Regions from separate parts of the Streptococcus sp. 9.1 genome, predicted to be linked through region 3. Evidence: predicted binding sites of a transcription regulator. Region 3 holds the regulator's gene; each other region holds the start of a gene.
What was found. Region 3 encodes Rex, which represses fermentation and respiration genes when NADH is low (regulators of the CRP and FNR family bind a similar motif). Its sites were predicted from a motif close to TTGTGAANTANTTCACAA; they were not measured.
Positions count from the first base shown of each region.

Region 1: H7T93_RS04480 ((S)-acetoin forming diacetyl reductase) is a predicted target of Rex. The motif match lies at 2,406-2,423, and genes of this name have one in related genera.
Region 2: pflB (formate C-acetyltransferase) is a predicted target of Rex. The motif match lies at 1,533-1,550, and genes of this name have one in related genera.
Region 4: lpdA (dihydrolipoyl dehydrogenase) is a predicted target of Rex. The motif match lies at 2,436-2,453, and genes of this name have one in related genera.

Region 1 is NZ_JACLQS010000004.1:30,852-34,744, reverse strand. It holds gene lepA (translation elongation factor 4) at 1-1,107, opposite strand, end outside; gene H7T93_RS04485 (hypothetical protein) at 1,229-1,393, opposite strand; gene H7T93_RS04480 ((S)-acetoin forming diacetyl reductase) at 1,494-2,258, opposite strand; gene H7T93_RS04475 (rhodanese-like domain-containing protein) at 2,471-2,764, opposite strand; gene ndk (nucleoside-diphosphate kinase) at 2,766-3,179, opposite strand; gene H7T93_RS04465 (cobalamin-independent methionine synthase II family protein) at 3,346-3,893, shown strand, end outside.
Region 2 is NZ_JACLQS010000005.1:36,819-40,711, reverse strand. It holds gene pflB (formate C-acetyltransferase) at 1-1,315, opposite strand, end outside; gene dinB (DNA polymerase IV) at 1,583-2,689, shown strand; gene H7T93_RS05125 (peptidase) at 2,811-3,701, shown strand.
Region 3 is NZ_JACLQS010000006.1:77,014-80,906, forward strand. It holds gene radC (RadC family protein) at 1-277, shown strand, start outside; gene H7T93_RS05940 (gamma-glutamyl-gamma-aminobutyrate hydrolase family protein) at 335-1,030, opposite strand; gene H7T93_RS05945 (redox-sensing transcriptional repressor Rex) at 1,023-1,682, opposite strand; gene H7T93_RS05950 (DUF1831 domain-containing protein) at 1,825-2,172, opposite strand; gene H7T93_RS05955 (cysteine desulfurase family protein) at 2,174-3,286, opposite strand; gene H7T93_RS05960 (ribose-phosphate diphosphokinase) at 3,290-3,893, opposite strand, start outside.
Region 4 is NZ_JACLQS010000001.1:257,380-261,272, forward strand. It holds gene H7T93_RS01165 (thiamine pyrophosphate-dependent dehydrogenase E1 component subunit alpha) at 1-834, opposite strand, end outside; gene lpdA (dihydrolipoyl dehydrogenase) at 939-2,279, opposite strand; gene H7T93_RS01175 (CsbD family protein) at 2,838-3,041, opposite strand; gene H7T93_RS01180 (Asp23/Gls24 family envelope stress response protein) at 3,127-3,687, opposite strand; gene H7T93_RS01185 (DUF2273 domain-containing protein) at 3,702-3,872, opposite strand; gene amaP (alkaline shock response membrane anchor protein AmaP) at 3,884-3,893, opposite strand, start outside.

The DNA of each region.
Region 1 (3,893 bases), on a different contig from region 3:
AAACTCACGTTCCAAGCGCTCTTGGATAACATCCATGTGAAGAAGACCCAAGAAACCACAACGGAAACCAAAACCAAGGGCTTGAGACGTTTCAGGCTCAAATTGAAGACTGGCATCGTTCAACTGAAGTTTTTCAAGGGCTTCACGCAAATCGTTATATTTATTTGACTCAATTGGGTAAAGACCTGCAAACACCATTGGGTTCATTTGCTTATAGCCATGGAGTGGCTCTGCAGCTGGATTATCTGCAAGTGTCACGGTATCACCGACACGGGTATCCGCAACAGTCTTAATTGAGGCTGCGATATAACCAACATCTCCTGTCGCAAGGTAATCACGACCAACAGCTTTAGGTGTGAAGATACCAACCTCAGTAACATCAAAGGTCTTACCATTAGACATCATTTGAATCTTATCGCCTGGTTTAACCATTCCGTTAACCACACGCACTTGGAGGATAACCCCACGGTAAGCATCGTAAACAGAGTCAAAGATAAGGGCTTGGAGAGGCGCTTCAACATCACCTTGAGGTGCAGGAACTTTCTCAACGATTTGTTCGAGAATCTCTTCAATACCAATACCAGCCTTAGCTGACGCAAGCACAGCCTCAGAAGCATCTAGTCCGATAACATCTTCAACCTCTGTACGCACACGCTCAGGATCTGCAGCTGGAAGGTCAATTTTATTGATAACTGGTAAGATTTCCAAGTCATTATCTAGTGCCAAGTAAACATTGGCAAGTGTTTGTGCTTCAATTCCTTGAGCTGCATCCACCACCAAGATGGCACCCTCACAGGCAGCAAGAGAACGTGACACCTCATAAGTAAAGTCCACGTGTCCCGGTGTGTCGATAAGGTGGAAAATGTATGTTTCGCCATCTTTAGCAGTATAGTTAAGCTCAATGGCATTTAGTTTAATAGTGATTCCACGTTCACGCTCAAGGTCCATGCTATCAAGGAGTTGCGCCTGCATCTCACGACTTGACACTGTTTCAGTCTTTTCCAAGATACGGTCAGCAAGCGTTGATTTCCCATGGTCAATATGGGCAATAATAGAGAAGTTACGAATCTTCTCCTGTCGTTGTTTTAATTCTTCAATATTTGGCATTTTTATCTTTCCTAGTTCTTACTTGTGATTATAAAAAAACTAATCGTTACCTTCTATTATACAAAAAAGACAGGCTTTTGCCTATCTCTAATATCTGCTTTCTGACTGCATTTAGTCCTTATTATTTCTTAAAAGTATCGTTGTAGTGCTTATTAATAATTGCTGAACGCTTGTTTTCTGTTGAACTACTTGAAAATGGACCTAAACCACAGGCTAGTACAACAACTCCTAATAGAATAAGGCAATAAAATGGATGCTCAACAATATAGTGTAAAATGTCTGACATAGGAAGGCTCCTCTCAAATCATAATTAATTACGATTATATTATCAGAAATATTATGTTTTATCAAGCAAAAAAGAGAGCCTTTCGCTCTCCCTTTCAATCTTAATGGAATTGCATACCACCATCAACGATGATAGTTTGACCTGTGATGTAGTTTGAGTCAGGTCCAGCAAGGAAGCTAACTGCTGCTGCTACGTCTTCAGGTTCAGACAAACGTTTGAGGGTAATATCTTTAGCAAAAGTTTGCATACCCCATTCATCATCTTTACCAGCATTTTTACCAACTTCGTGGGCAATGTCAAACATCATTGGAGTCTTAACGATACCTGGTGCATAAGCATTGACAGTGATGCCTGAATCAGCCAAATCACGCGCCAAAGTTTGAGTAATACCACGCACTGCGAATTTAGTACCACCATATACAGTCAAGTTAGGGTTACCAACGACACCAGCCTGAGATGTTGCATTGATGATTTTACCACCATGACCGAGTGCTTTAAATTGTGCTTGTGCAGCTTGAGCACCCCAAATAACACCACCGACATTGATGTTAAATGTACGTTGGAACTGTTCTTCAGTAATTGTATCAAGAGGTGTTGTTGGAGCCACACCGGCATTATTAACAACAACATTCAAATCGCCAAAGTGATCAACAACTTTTTGGAAAGCAGCTGCTACTTCAGCTTGTTTAGATACATCAGCTACAACTGCAAATGCTTTATCTGCTGACAATTCAGCAACCGCTTTTTCTGCAGTTTCAGCGTTGTAGTCCAATACTCCGACTTTAAAACCATCTTCAACCAAACGTTTTGCAATCGCAAAACCAATACCTTGACCTGCACCTGTAACAATAGCAACTTTTGACATACGAAATCCTCCTCTACCAATTAGAGTCACTAGCTTAATAAGAAGCCTTATCTCAATTGGAATACGATAAGTTAGTCAAGTTCTGGCAAAGTCATTTTCATAGGCTTTGTCTTAACTCAATTAAAATTCTACTCCTTTATGAAAACGTTGTCAAGTAATTATCAAACTTTTCTGAAAACAAATAAGACCACCCTTGGGTGACCTTATTCCTATTATTCTTCAAATTCAAAACCTAGTGCTTCCATATCGTCCAAGCCACCCAAGTTAGTCACCTTAGTATAGCCTCGCTCTTTAAGAACTGATGCAGCAAATTCTGCACGAGGTCCCATTTTACAATAGAGGTAAATGGAAGCGTCTTTTTCAGCTAGAATGTCAGCAGAGAAAAACTGGGTGTGAGGTATTAAGCGAGCACCCTTTACATGACCTTCTGCATACTCTTCTGGACTCCTGACATCAATTAACAGTCCACCCTTAGCTAAATCAGATTGAATCTGTACTAAATCCATCTTACTCACCAAACCAAATCTGAATTTCTCGAGCCGCAGATTCTTCTGAATCAGAGCCATGAACGATATTCGAAATCATATCCCCATCTGGTGCTGTTGCAAAGTCTCCACGAATCGTTCCAGGTGCAGCATCACCCGGATTGGTTGCTCCCATCATATCACGCCATGACTTGATAACACCAGGGCCAGACATAATACCAATAACTGCCGAGCCACTCATCATGAATTCTGCAATACTAGGGAAAAATGGTTTATCAACCAATTGGGCATAATGTTCTTTAAGACGTTCTTCGTCAAGCATCAGCATCTCCATACGCTCAATAACGAAGCCACGACGTTCAATACGATCAATCACTTGACCAATTAGATGGCGTTTAACAGCATCTGGTTTAATAATAAAGAATGTTTTTTGCATGTTCTCAACCTTCATCGTTTTTTTCCATTTTACCATAGGAAGTATCATTTTGCAGGGTAAAACCTTATATAGTCTTAAACTATGCCCTCAGAAAGAAATTAACTATTTTTCATTAGTCTAGATAAGAAGTACTATAGACATAAATAGACATTTCGAGGTAAATACAATGACAAAATCTAAATTCCAATTAGTCGGTTCTCTTCTTCGTCCTGCGGATCTCCGTAAATATAAGGACGAAATCGAGCATCGTGACGACATCCAGTATCCTTTCTATGATGCCTTTCCTGGTTATCAAGAAACTGAAACTGCAGATATTAAGCAAATTGTGGCTGACCAAAAAGCTAACGGTATTGACATCCTTACTGATGGTGAGTTTGGACGTTCTATGTGGCATTTAGACTTTGTCTGGGGATTTAAAGGAATTGAACGCTACATTGCTGAGCATGGCTACACTTTTAAAGACCATGATGGTGGTCAATATGAAACACGTAAAGATATCGGTATTCGCATCACTGAGCCGCTCTCAGGTAAGAACCACCATTACCTAGATATCTATAAATTGGTTAAGGCTGAAGCTGGTGATGAAGATACCAAACAAACTATCTGGGGTCCTGCTCATGCCTACACTGAACTTGCTATCTTTGACCGTTTGGCTGGTCCTGGACAAGTCTATGAAACAAATGAAGACCTCAGAAAAGGTATCATTAATGCCTA
Region 2 (3,893 bases), on a different contig from region 3:
CGTTAACACGAGCACCGAAGTATTGGATGTTGTGGCGTTGTTCTTCGTTTTCTGGGTCAAGTGGTGATACACAACATGAGATACAGCTCATTTCACCGTATCCGTCTTTAGCCATAGTAGTCACACCTTCGTATTGGATAGAAGAGTGCTTGTGGCTCATGTGCATACAGTAGCGACGGAATGAGTAAGGCAATTTGTCAGTCCAAAGAACTGTCAAGTTTGGTTCCGGAGAGTTACCGATGTTGTCAAGAGTGTTCAAGAAACGGTAGTCCATCTTAGTAACACGGTGACGTCCGTCGGCACCCATACCAGCCATTGAAGTTGTGATGAATGTTGGGTCACCTGAGTACAATTGGTCGTAAGCTTTTGTACGAGCAAACTTAACTGTACGAAGTTTCATAACGAAATCATCAACGAATTCTTGGATTTCTGATTCAGTGTAAGTACCACGAGCAAGGTCACGTTCTGCGTATACGTCAAGGACGATTGGCACACGACCAAGTGAAGTAGCGGCACCATTGATTACACGACATACTGCCATGAAGGCGATGTTTGTCCATTGGATAGCTTCTTTAGTATCGAAGGCAGGACGACGAACATCTACACCGTAAAGATCACCAAGGCGAACGACATCTTGAAGTGCTTGGTATTGAAGGTTAACTTCTTCACGAAGACGGATAGTTTCTTCGTCGATTTCTTTAATAGCATTCCAGTCGTTAACTTTTTCTTGCATCAAGTAGTCAGCACCGTAAAGGGCAAGACGAGCGTAAACCCCGATGATACGTCCACGTGAGTAAGCATCTGGAAGACCAGTAACTGTGTGAGCGTGACGTGCACGACGAATGTTTGAAGTGTAAGCACGGAAGATACCATCGTTAACTGTAGTCACGTATTTTGTGAAAATTTCGTGTACAGCTGGGTCTGGTTCATAACCGTGTTCTTTCAAAGCAGTTTCCGCCATACGGATACCACCTTTAGGCATGAAGTTCAATTTGAAGAGCTCATCATTTTGGATACCATAGATAAGTTCATCTTCTTTTGAAATGTACCCTGCGTCAATGTCAGCGATTGAAGTTGGACGAGTATCCATTGGGAAGCGTCCTTCAGCTTCATAGCCTGCTTTAGTTTCATCTACGATTTTTTTAATTTTTAGAGAGCGTTCAGTTGGTCCTGCAAGGAAGCTTTCGTCACCATCATAAGGTGTGTAGTTTGCTTGAACGAAACGTGAAACGCTAGCTTTTTCTTTCCAGTCAGTTCCTTTAAAGCCTTCCCACGCTTTTTCAAAAACATCTGTGTTAGTTTTAACCGTTGCCATAGTTTGGATCTCCTATAATTCTAGTAACAAAATCATCTGTTACATTCTCTAGAAGTATTCTATCACACAGTAAACGCTTACACAACTTTAAAACTCCGTTTTTAGAGACATTCTTTTATAATACAGTTTTGAAAACGATAAATCTGTATTATAAATTTCTGTTTTTTGATAGATTTTGGTATCATAAGGGGAGAATGCTTTGTAGGCCCAAAGTTTTATGTGAAAAGCTTTACAATGAAATAAATCTGAGAAAGGAGGCAGGGAGCCATGTTAGAGTTTCCTCTAATAAATGATACCAGTCGAAAAATCATCCATATTGACATGGACGCCTTTTTTGCTCAGGTCGAGATGAGGGATGACCCCAGTCTTAAGGACAAGCCGGTTATTATCGGTCATGATCCTAGAAAAACTGGGGGACGTGGTGTGGTATCAACTTGTAATTATGAGGCTAGAAAATATGGTGTCCATTCAGCCATGTCTTCTAAGGAAGCCTATGAACGTTGTCCTAATGCTGTCTTTATCTCAGGAAATTATAGCCATTACCGAGAGGTAGGGATGCAAATTCGTGAGATTTTTAAACGCTATACTGACTTGGTTGAGCCTATGTCTATCGATGAAGCCTATCTTGATGTGACGATAAATAAGCTTGGTGTCAAATCGGCGGTTAAGGTAGCCAAGCTTATCCAGTATGATATCTGGCAGGAACTTCACCTGACTTGTTCAGCAGGCGTTTCCTATAATAAATTTATCGCCAAACTAGCCTCTGATTTTCAAAAGCCTGCTGGTTTGACGGTGGTACTTCCAGAGGAGGCTCAGGAATTTTTGGAAAAGCTCCCTATTGAAAAGTTTCATGGGGTAGGTAAAAAGTCAGTTGAACGTCTTCATGACATGGATATCTACACCGGTGCCGATCTTCTGAAGGTTCCTGAGATGGCTCTGATTGATCGTTTTGGACGTTTTGGATTTGATCTCTTTCGAAAGGCTAGGGGGATTTCCAATAGTCCTGTTAGGCCCAATCGTGTCCGTAAATCTATCGGAAGTGAGCGAACCTACGGCAAGCTTCTTTATAATGAAGATGACATCAAGGCTGAGTTGACTAAGAATGCTAGACGAGTAGCTGAAAGTGCTCAGAAAACTAAAAAAGTCGGTCGAATTATTGTCATCAAGGTCCGTTATTCGGATTTCTCAACCTTAACCAAGCGTATGACCTTGGACAAATCGACCCAGGATTTCGACACCATCGAAAGGATTGCTCACACCATTTTCGACCAGCTGGAGGAAAATAGCAGTGGTGTTCGTCTCTTAGGTGTTACCCTGACAGGTTTAGAGGACCAAGAGGGTAGGCAGTTAGATTTGGATGATTTGGAGTCATGATTTAGAAACAAAACAATATAATAGGTAGAGTTTTGCTTCATACTCTGAAAAGTGACCTTGAAGAATCATCAGACCTATGCTATCTTAAATAGTAACCAATAGAAATGAGGGAATAATCTTAATGAAAAAAGTTCTTACCTATTTAGGACTGATTCTGGCAGCTTGTTTGGTTCTTGTAGCCTGTGCTTCCAATAAACCAGCTGAGAAGAAAAAGGCGACACCAACTCCGACAGAACGTGCTAAAGCTGATGCGACGATTTTGATTGACACCATGCTTGGAAAATCAAGTAACGGTTTTTCAAAACTCTACGGAGAAAATTACGAAACATGGACTGAAACGAATGTCTTTGAAAAACAGGTTGCAGACACTATTGAAGAGAAGGGGTATACACCGGAAGAAAAGTATACGTTTAAATACATTGAAGGTTATGATGCCAAGACACCAACTCAAGTACTTTCTAAGTTTCTTAAGGTCCGTCGTAATATGATTGGTAAGATTCAGGACTATAAGCTGAAGGATGTCAAAGTTAAGGGAAATGATGCGACAGTTACCTTTACTTCGCGTTCTGTTAGTGCCTATGGAGCTGCAGCTGCTGTTCGTACTCTCCTTATGAGTCTCTATGACAACGACATTGACAAGTTGAAACAATGGAATCAAGCTGATAACAACGATGTGGAAAAGGGTAAGGCCAAAGATCTCACAACGAAGTTCCTTTATGGTGAAAACTTTAACGGTGATTTGACGCAATTTAAGGACATTGATAAAGAAATGTCCTATACACCTTTGACAGGTGCTGATAATCTGGAAAAGACCTTCAAGCTTACCAAAGATGATGGTGGAAACTGGACTATTTCTGTAGAAGATTATAAAGAGCTTGCCGAAGCCTTGGTCGACCATGACGAATCAGGAAGCAGAGCCGTTTACGCCGAACGTATCCATAAGAATTTGTCAGACTATCAACCTGAAGATAGTAGCGACTCAAGCAGTAAGTCATCAGATAAGGATAAGTAGTGTTTTATTGGATTTGATGTTAAACATGTACGGAAAGCTGTTTTGGATGAAAAGAGTTGTCACATGAGTGGCAGCTTTTTTCTATCTTGTTATTCTTCCTCTCACCCCCTATAACCTTTATCTATCACCACTTAGGATTTTATTATTAGACGAGTTGGGATGAAGATGGTAAACTGTTATCACTAACTATTA
Region 3 (3,893 bases):
TATTCAGCAAAAGACGGTCTTTATTGGTGGTGTTCGACGTTCGATTGCTGAGCCACGTGAGATTTTGCATTATGCCTGTCATCTGATGGCAACGTCTTTGATTGTGGTTCACAATCATCCGTCAGGTGAGGCCTATCCTAGTCGTAATGATATTGATTTTACTCAAAAGATTAAGCGGTCCTGTGACGACTTAGGGATTTGTCTGCTTGATCATCTGATTGTTGGCAAATCGACCTATTATTCTTTTCGTGAGGAGAGGGAGGATTTTGAGCTTTAGATTGAGCCGATGGAAAAAAGACAAGAGAAAAGCAACTGAGTGCAGTCTCAGTTGCTTTTAAAGTTCGTTAACGACGTATTCAAAGAGTTTGAGGTCTTCTTCACGTTTGTCTAGGAGAAGCTCTGGGTGCCACTGTACACCAAGAAAGCGAAGGTCTGGACTATTTGACTCAACAGCTTCGACTGTGTTGTCCTCAGGATCACGCGCAATGACACGAAGGTCAGAGGCCAAGTGTTTGATACTTTGATGGTGGAAGGAGTTGATAGAGGTTTCACTTCCGTAGATTTCTGCCAACTTACTGTTCTCATCAACAATCATCTCATGGTAGAGGTAATCAGACGGCTTGTCCTGCCAGTGATGCTCAATATCTTGATGGAGGCTACCACCTAGTGCGACGTTCATGAGTTGGGTTCCACGACAGATTGAAAAGATGGGTTTCTTCTGCTTAGTGGCTTCCTCGATGAGTGCCATTTCAAAGATATCCCGTTCGAGGAAGAAGTCATCTTCACTGGCATGGTTCTCTTCGTTGTAGAATTTAGGGTCAACGTTTTGCCCACCGATCAGGATAAGCTTATCAATCATGGAGATGTAGGTCTTGGCTTCCGAAGGATCGGATACTGGTAGTAGGATTGCTAGGCCACCGGCTCTTTGAACTCCTTCTACAAAGCCAGATGGGGCATAGGACCAGTTGATGTCTTCATGGGCTGGATTAGGCCTTACATTGGCAGTGATTCCGATAATTGGTTTAGTCATTGTTTCTCCTTGATTTTTCTTCTTCTTTCATGAAATAGAGTAGGGTTTGTAGTTCGCTAGTCAAGTCTACATATTGGACCACCACATGGCGTGGAAGATTGAGGTTAACTGGAGAGAAGCAGAGAATGCCTTCAATTCCGGCATCAACCAAAAGATCAGCCACCTCCTGAGCCTTAACTGATGGCACTGTCAGGATGGCTGTTTTGATATCTTCTTGAGCGATTTTCTCCTTGATTTGAGAGATACCATAGATAGGGATCTTATCTTCGGTTTGTGTCCCTACTAATTCATTATCATCTGTATCAAAAGCCATGACCAGCTGCATGCGATTGCGCTCTTGAAAACGGTAGTGGAGGAGGGCACGCCCGACATTCCCAACACCTACGAGGAGTACCTTGGTAGTCGCATTGTCATTAAGGAGTTCAGCGAAAAATGTCATTAGCTTATTCACATCATAACCAAAGCCACGACGACCTAGCTCACCAAAGTAGGAGAAGTCTCGACGAACAGTGGCAGGGTCAATCCCAATAGCTTCAGCAATTTGTTTAGAGCTTGCTTTGTCGATATTTTCACGATGGAATCGCTTGAAAATACGATAGTAGAGAGAGAGACGTTTGGCAGTGGCGTTTGGGATGTTTTTCTCAAATGTCATTGATCGCTTTCCTTTCTTCAATTAGTATGATTCTCTTATATTTTAAGAAAAGTTTGTGAAGATTGCAACAAAATAGTGTAGATGAGGCGATATAAAAAACCTATCACAAGGATAGGCTATTTCTATGTATTAAGAAAGAAGTTTAGACTTCTTCTTGCTCGAAAACGTTACGATCAACCAAACTCTGCATCAAGAAATAGAATTTCTCTTGCAAGATGTGATGATCTTCATTTTTAAAGATATTAACGTTACGAAGGCCAGATTTGTCTGTAATCGACAATTTGAAACCAGTCAAGTCTTTGTTAATAGTGATTTTGAGTGGGAAACCTTCGCCTGAGTTAGGCACTTTTTCGAGAAGGCGGTGCAACTCGTAGTTTCCGATTTTATTTTGCACAAAAGTCGTATCACGTAGAGTGAATTTTTTGACATTAGGACTGATGTTGTAACGGTACTTACAGTCAGTCAAATGAATGCTTTTTTCAAATGCCATGTTAGTCTCCTATGATTTGATTAAGTTTTTCTGCTAGGGCCTGGAGTTCTTCAGCGGTATTTTCCTCTGATAAACTAATGCGAATGGCTGTTTTTAGCTTGTCAGAATCCTTGCCATAGAGGGCCTGGATGACATGGCTAGGGTCAACAGTTCCAGCAGTACAAGCAGAACCTGTTGAGACAGCAAAGCCAGCTAGGTCTAACAAGGTTAAGAGAGGGCCGTTTTCCTTATCAGGAAAACTGATGTTGATGACGTGAGGTAGGCTAGGTCCTCCACCATTGATTTCATAAGGAATGGTAAGGGAATCTAGAAAGGCCTGACGAATCGTTTCAACATGCTGGTAATTGTCTTGGTAGTGGTCACTAGCATGCTTGTAAGCAGCGGTCATACCGGCAATACCGACCAGATTTTCAGTACTGGCACGGCGTTTTTCTTCTTGCTCACCACCGTGAAGTAGGTTGTCAAAATGCAAATCGTTATGATAGAGCAAGCCGACACCTTTAGGTCCGTGGAATTTATGGGCACTAATAGAGAGAAAATTGGCTCCAAGTTCCTCTGGGTGAATAGGAAGCTTTCCTGCTACCTGAACGGCATCGACGTGGAAGGCAGCTTGGTGATTGGCAAGCAAGTCACCAATTTCCTTAATAGGAAGCAATTGGCCAGTCTCATTATTGGCATACATAACAGAAACCAGAATGGTATCGTCACGTAAGGCATCAGCGATTTGTTGGGCAGTAATGACTTGATTTTCTGGTTGAATATAGGTTACTTCAAAACCAAAACGCTCTTCCAAGTAGGCCATGGTGTGAAGGACAGAGTGGTGTTCAATAGCAGTTGTAATCAGGTGCTTACCTTTAGATTGATTGGCTAGGGCGTAACCTTTGATAGCTGTATTGTTTCCTTCAGTCCCACCAGAAGTGAAAATAAGCTTACGAGCAGGGACTCCAAAGTGTTTGGCCATTTCTTCACGGGCTTCACGAAGTTCCTTAGAAGCCTGTCGACCGTAAGCATGGAGGCTGGATGGATTCCCAAAGGTTTCAGTCATGACATGTGTCATAGCTGAAATAGCAGCAGTATTTAAAGGAGTTGTTGCCGCATTGTCCAAATAAACCATAGCTTAGTCCTCGTTTGCAGTGTAAGCAAAGAGTGGGCTAAGTGGTTGACGTTCGAAAATACGAGTAGTAGCGTTAGCGATTAGCTTACTTGCTGAAATGTATTTAACGTTTGTAGGAACTTTTTCTTTAGTTGCAACTGAATCTGTCACCAAGATTTCTTTAATTGGGGCAGCGTTGAGGACTTCAGCAGCACCTCCTGCAAAGAGACCGTGACTAGCTACTGCATAGATGTCTTTAACGCCACCACGTTCAAGGATTTTAGCAGCTTCAGCAAACGTTTTACCAGTGTTAAGGATATCATCAACCAAGATTGCTGTTTTTCCTTCAACCTCACCGATGATGTAGCCTTCTTCACGTTCTGAATCATCTTGAGCGTAGTCAATGATAGCGATTGGTGCATCAAGGTAGTCCGCCAAGCTACGAGCACGTTTAACACCCGAGTTTTTAGGGCTAACAACGACAACATCACTTCCTGTGAATCCTTTTTTGTTGTAGTATTCAGCAAACAAAGGCATTGTGAAGAGGTTGTCTACTGGGATATCGAAGAATCCTTGAACTTGGACAGCGTGAAGGTCAAGCGTCAAAACACGATTGACACCAGCTTTA
Region 4 (3,893 bases), on a different contig from region 3:
GCCATGGTTACGATAAGTAATAGCTTCAATTAACGTTGGACCATCTCCACGACGCGCACGTTCAATGGCCTCTTTAGCCACTTGATAAACAGCAAATAAGTCCTTACCATTAACGCGAACGCCAGGCATATTGTAAGCTTGTGCACGTTCAGCAATTGTTGGAGAACCTGATGAATACCATTGTGGTGTTGATTCTGCAAAAAGGTTGTTTTCATTTACAAATACCACAGGTAGATTCCAAATAGAGGCCATGTTTAAGCACTCATGAAAATTACCTTCATTGGCAGCACCATCACCAAAGAAACATACAGCAACATCATCAGTCTTTAGATATTTGTTGCGCATAGCAGCCCCAGTCGCAAGACCAAAGCCTCCGCCTACCATACCATTAGCACCAAGGATTCCTTTATCCAAGTCAGCGATATGCATAGAGCCACCCTTACCTTTACCAAGCCCAGTAGACTTACCAAAGATTTCAGCCATCATTTTTTTAAGGTCTCCACCTTTAGCCACACAGTGTCCATGTCCTCGATGTGTGCTAGTAATGTAGTCTTTATCAGTCAAGTTAGCACATACCCCAGTCGCAATAGCTTCCTCACCTGAGTAAAGGTGAACAAATCCTGGAATTTGACCGATTGAAAAGAAATGTCGTGCATTTTCTTCAAAATTTCGAATATCCCACATAGTCTTATACATGGATTTAGCCTCTTCTTTTGAAACATTTTCCACACCAAGATCATGGGCAGTTTGAACCTTAACTTCTTCCTTGGTTAAGGTTTGTCCCTGATGTTTTTCTTTCATTAGGGCTTGTGGCAATTCTTGATAATGTGTCATATTGTTTCCTCCTTCTATAGAGAGCTTTATAAAAAACAAATATTATTGACAGATATATAGATTTGAAAAAATGAGAATGGCTGTGCTAAACCTATCCATCGACCTTAGGACCTTAAAATCAGTCTTACAACTTCCTGAACCAATTCAGAAATTGTTGGATGTGCAAAAATTGTCTTATCAAGCTGATCAAGTGTTCCTTCAGCATCATTCAAGACAATCAAGGATTGTAGAATATCAGTTGCATGTGGACCAACGATAACGGCACCTAATAGTAGTTGATAGCGTTTTTCGGAGACAATTTTAACAAAACCTTTTGCTGAATTAGACGCAATGGCTCGACCATTATAAACATAAGGAAGTTGACCAACTGATATATCATATCCTTGTTGTACCGCCTCCTCTTCTGACAAGCCAAAGGAAGCAATCTCTGGCGTTGTAAAGAGAGACCGTGGAACACTTGAATTATCAACCGGTTCCTCAGCCTGACGACAAATGGCTCGAACAGCTTTGATTCCCTCGCTACTAGCAACATGAGCTAACATATATCCAGGAATCAAATCCCCAATCGCATAAACACCTGATTGAGATGACTCGTAATAACTATCTACCTTAATAAAGCCTTTTTCGGTCAGCTCCAAGCCCATCATTTGGGCTAACTCAATATTTGGCTTACGCCCTGTTGCTACAAGTAAGTTATCATAAGAGTAGGACTTGCCATCTGCTAAAATTACAGCATTTTCTTTAACCCTATCTATGCTAACTCCCTCCAGAATAGTAATTCCAAGTTGTTCCATCTTTTCTCTAATAATGGAACGTGCTTCGTCATCTTCAGTTGCTAAAATTGTTGGTGCAACCTCTATCATTGTCACATCCACACCAAGTGGAGCCATGGCAAAAGCTAACTCAACGGAAATAATACCTCCACCAATGATAACCAAACGTTGAGGAAGTTCCTTTAAGTTGAAAAAGTTATCTGTTGTCAAGTAGTCAACATCGTTAATACCAGGAATAGGAGGAATAAATGGATGACTCCCCGTCGCCAAAATAACAGACTTACCTGAGACTCTTTCACCATTAACTTGGAAGGTTTTATCAGAAATATAAACTGCCTCACCTTCAATATAGGTGATACCTAATTGTTTAAAACTTGATTGAATACCAGACTGTAGTGTTGCTACGACTTGATCTTTGCGAGCAACAAGTTTTTGAAAATCAAGATTATCATTTAAAACTGTCACTCCATACTGAGAGGCTTCTTTAGCAGCTAATAGCCAATGGGCATGTTCAAGATAGGCTTTGGATGGGATACATCCAACGTTCAAACAGGTGCCACCTATGAAGTTTTTCTCAATGACAGTTACCTTTTTACCTAAACGGGCAGCTTCTTCAGCAGCAACATAACCACCAGGACCTGCCCCTATAATGAGAATATCACATTGACTCAAAACAATACTCCTTTCTAGAATGGAAGTCGGCTGTTAGCCGAACCACTTCAAGTAGGACAAAAACTCGGAGATATTTTTGAAAGCGTTTTCTATACTTTGATTATAAAACTAATACTTATGAAAATCAAGTAATTCACTGAAAATGCGATGTTTTGGTGGTGAAAACATTCACAAGTAATGCAAACGTTTGCCATTCCCTATTCGGGATGACGTTAGCACTTATACTTTGCTGATTTTTATAGACACTAGATAAATACAAATCTCCCCCAATCATTAAATAATTCTTCAAAATGTTATAAAAAACACTCTAGCGTCTATAGCTTGGATAAAACTATAGAAATTAGAGTGCTTTTACTATTAGAAAGAATATATGGATTTAAAAAGGAATTTAAATTAATCTAAAGAAAGTTGATTTTTCACCTGAGTAATATCGTAATGTTAAGGATTTGTCATAGTTTTTGGTGTTGTTTTAAAAGTGAGTAGTTAGGAGTAAAACAACCTTAAATTTCTTGTAGAGCAATTTCCATGTTTTAAGTGAAAAATCAATCGATTTTAGAACTATTTATCGTCCTTTTTAACCATATTTTTAACGCCTTCGATAGCCCCTTCAACAGCCTCTTTGGCATCTTCGGCAACTTCTTTAACTTTTGAAACTACTTTTTCAGCAGCTCCTTCTTTTTCAGTTTTTTTATCATCAGTTATTTTTCCGACACCTTCTTTAATAGCGCCTTTAGCTTGATTAAGTTTTTCTTCTACTGACATAGTGTTACCCTCCATTGGAAAATCAGATTATTGAAAATGAACGTTTTTAAACAATTCATTTAAATTTTTTTAGGCATAAAAGAATTTAGTGAACTCTTGGTTCTGCTTTAGCAGTCGCTTCAGAGACAGCTTCAACACCTTCACTAACTTTTTCCTTTGCAGCTGAGAAGCCATCACTCAATCCCTGTTTTGCGCTTTCAAATTTATCGGAAGTAAATTCACTTGTTGATTCAACAACTCCAGTTACTCGATCTTGTAGGCTTACTGAGTCTGCTTCATGTTGCTCTTTAGTCTTGATATCAACAACATCTACATTAACTTCAACCACTTCCAAATCAGTCATCTTAGAAATTTCTGAAACAACAACCTCTTTGATTTTCTTGTATAGTTCAGGAACATTCTTTTGATATTCGACAATTACGTTCAAATCAACAGCAACTTGCTCTTTACCAACTTCAACATTGACTCCGCTTGCAACGTTATCAGTATTGATAAGTTTTTCAGTTAGGTTTGAGAAAAAGCCTCCATCAATAGCCAACAAGCCTGGAATATTTTCTAAAGAAAGACCAATAATTTTTTGAATGACTTTATCTTCGTAGGTCAATTCGCCTTTTACTTCTTCTACTTTTTTTTCTACTTTTGACATATGAATCTCCTTTACTATTTAAATAATTGTTTTTGTTGAATATAATATCCAATTCCAACTCCTAGAGTGGCGCAAATCAAGACAAATAAAGTCTTAAAAAAACCATAGGATAGGATGAAGCAAGCTAAGATAGCACCCGCTAATCCGGAAAGAAATGGATATTGGTATTTTTTAAACCATTCCATTTTTTACTTCCTTACTTTACA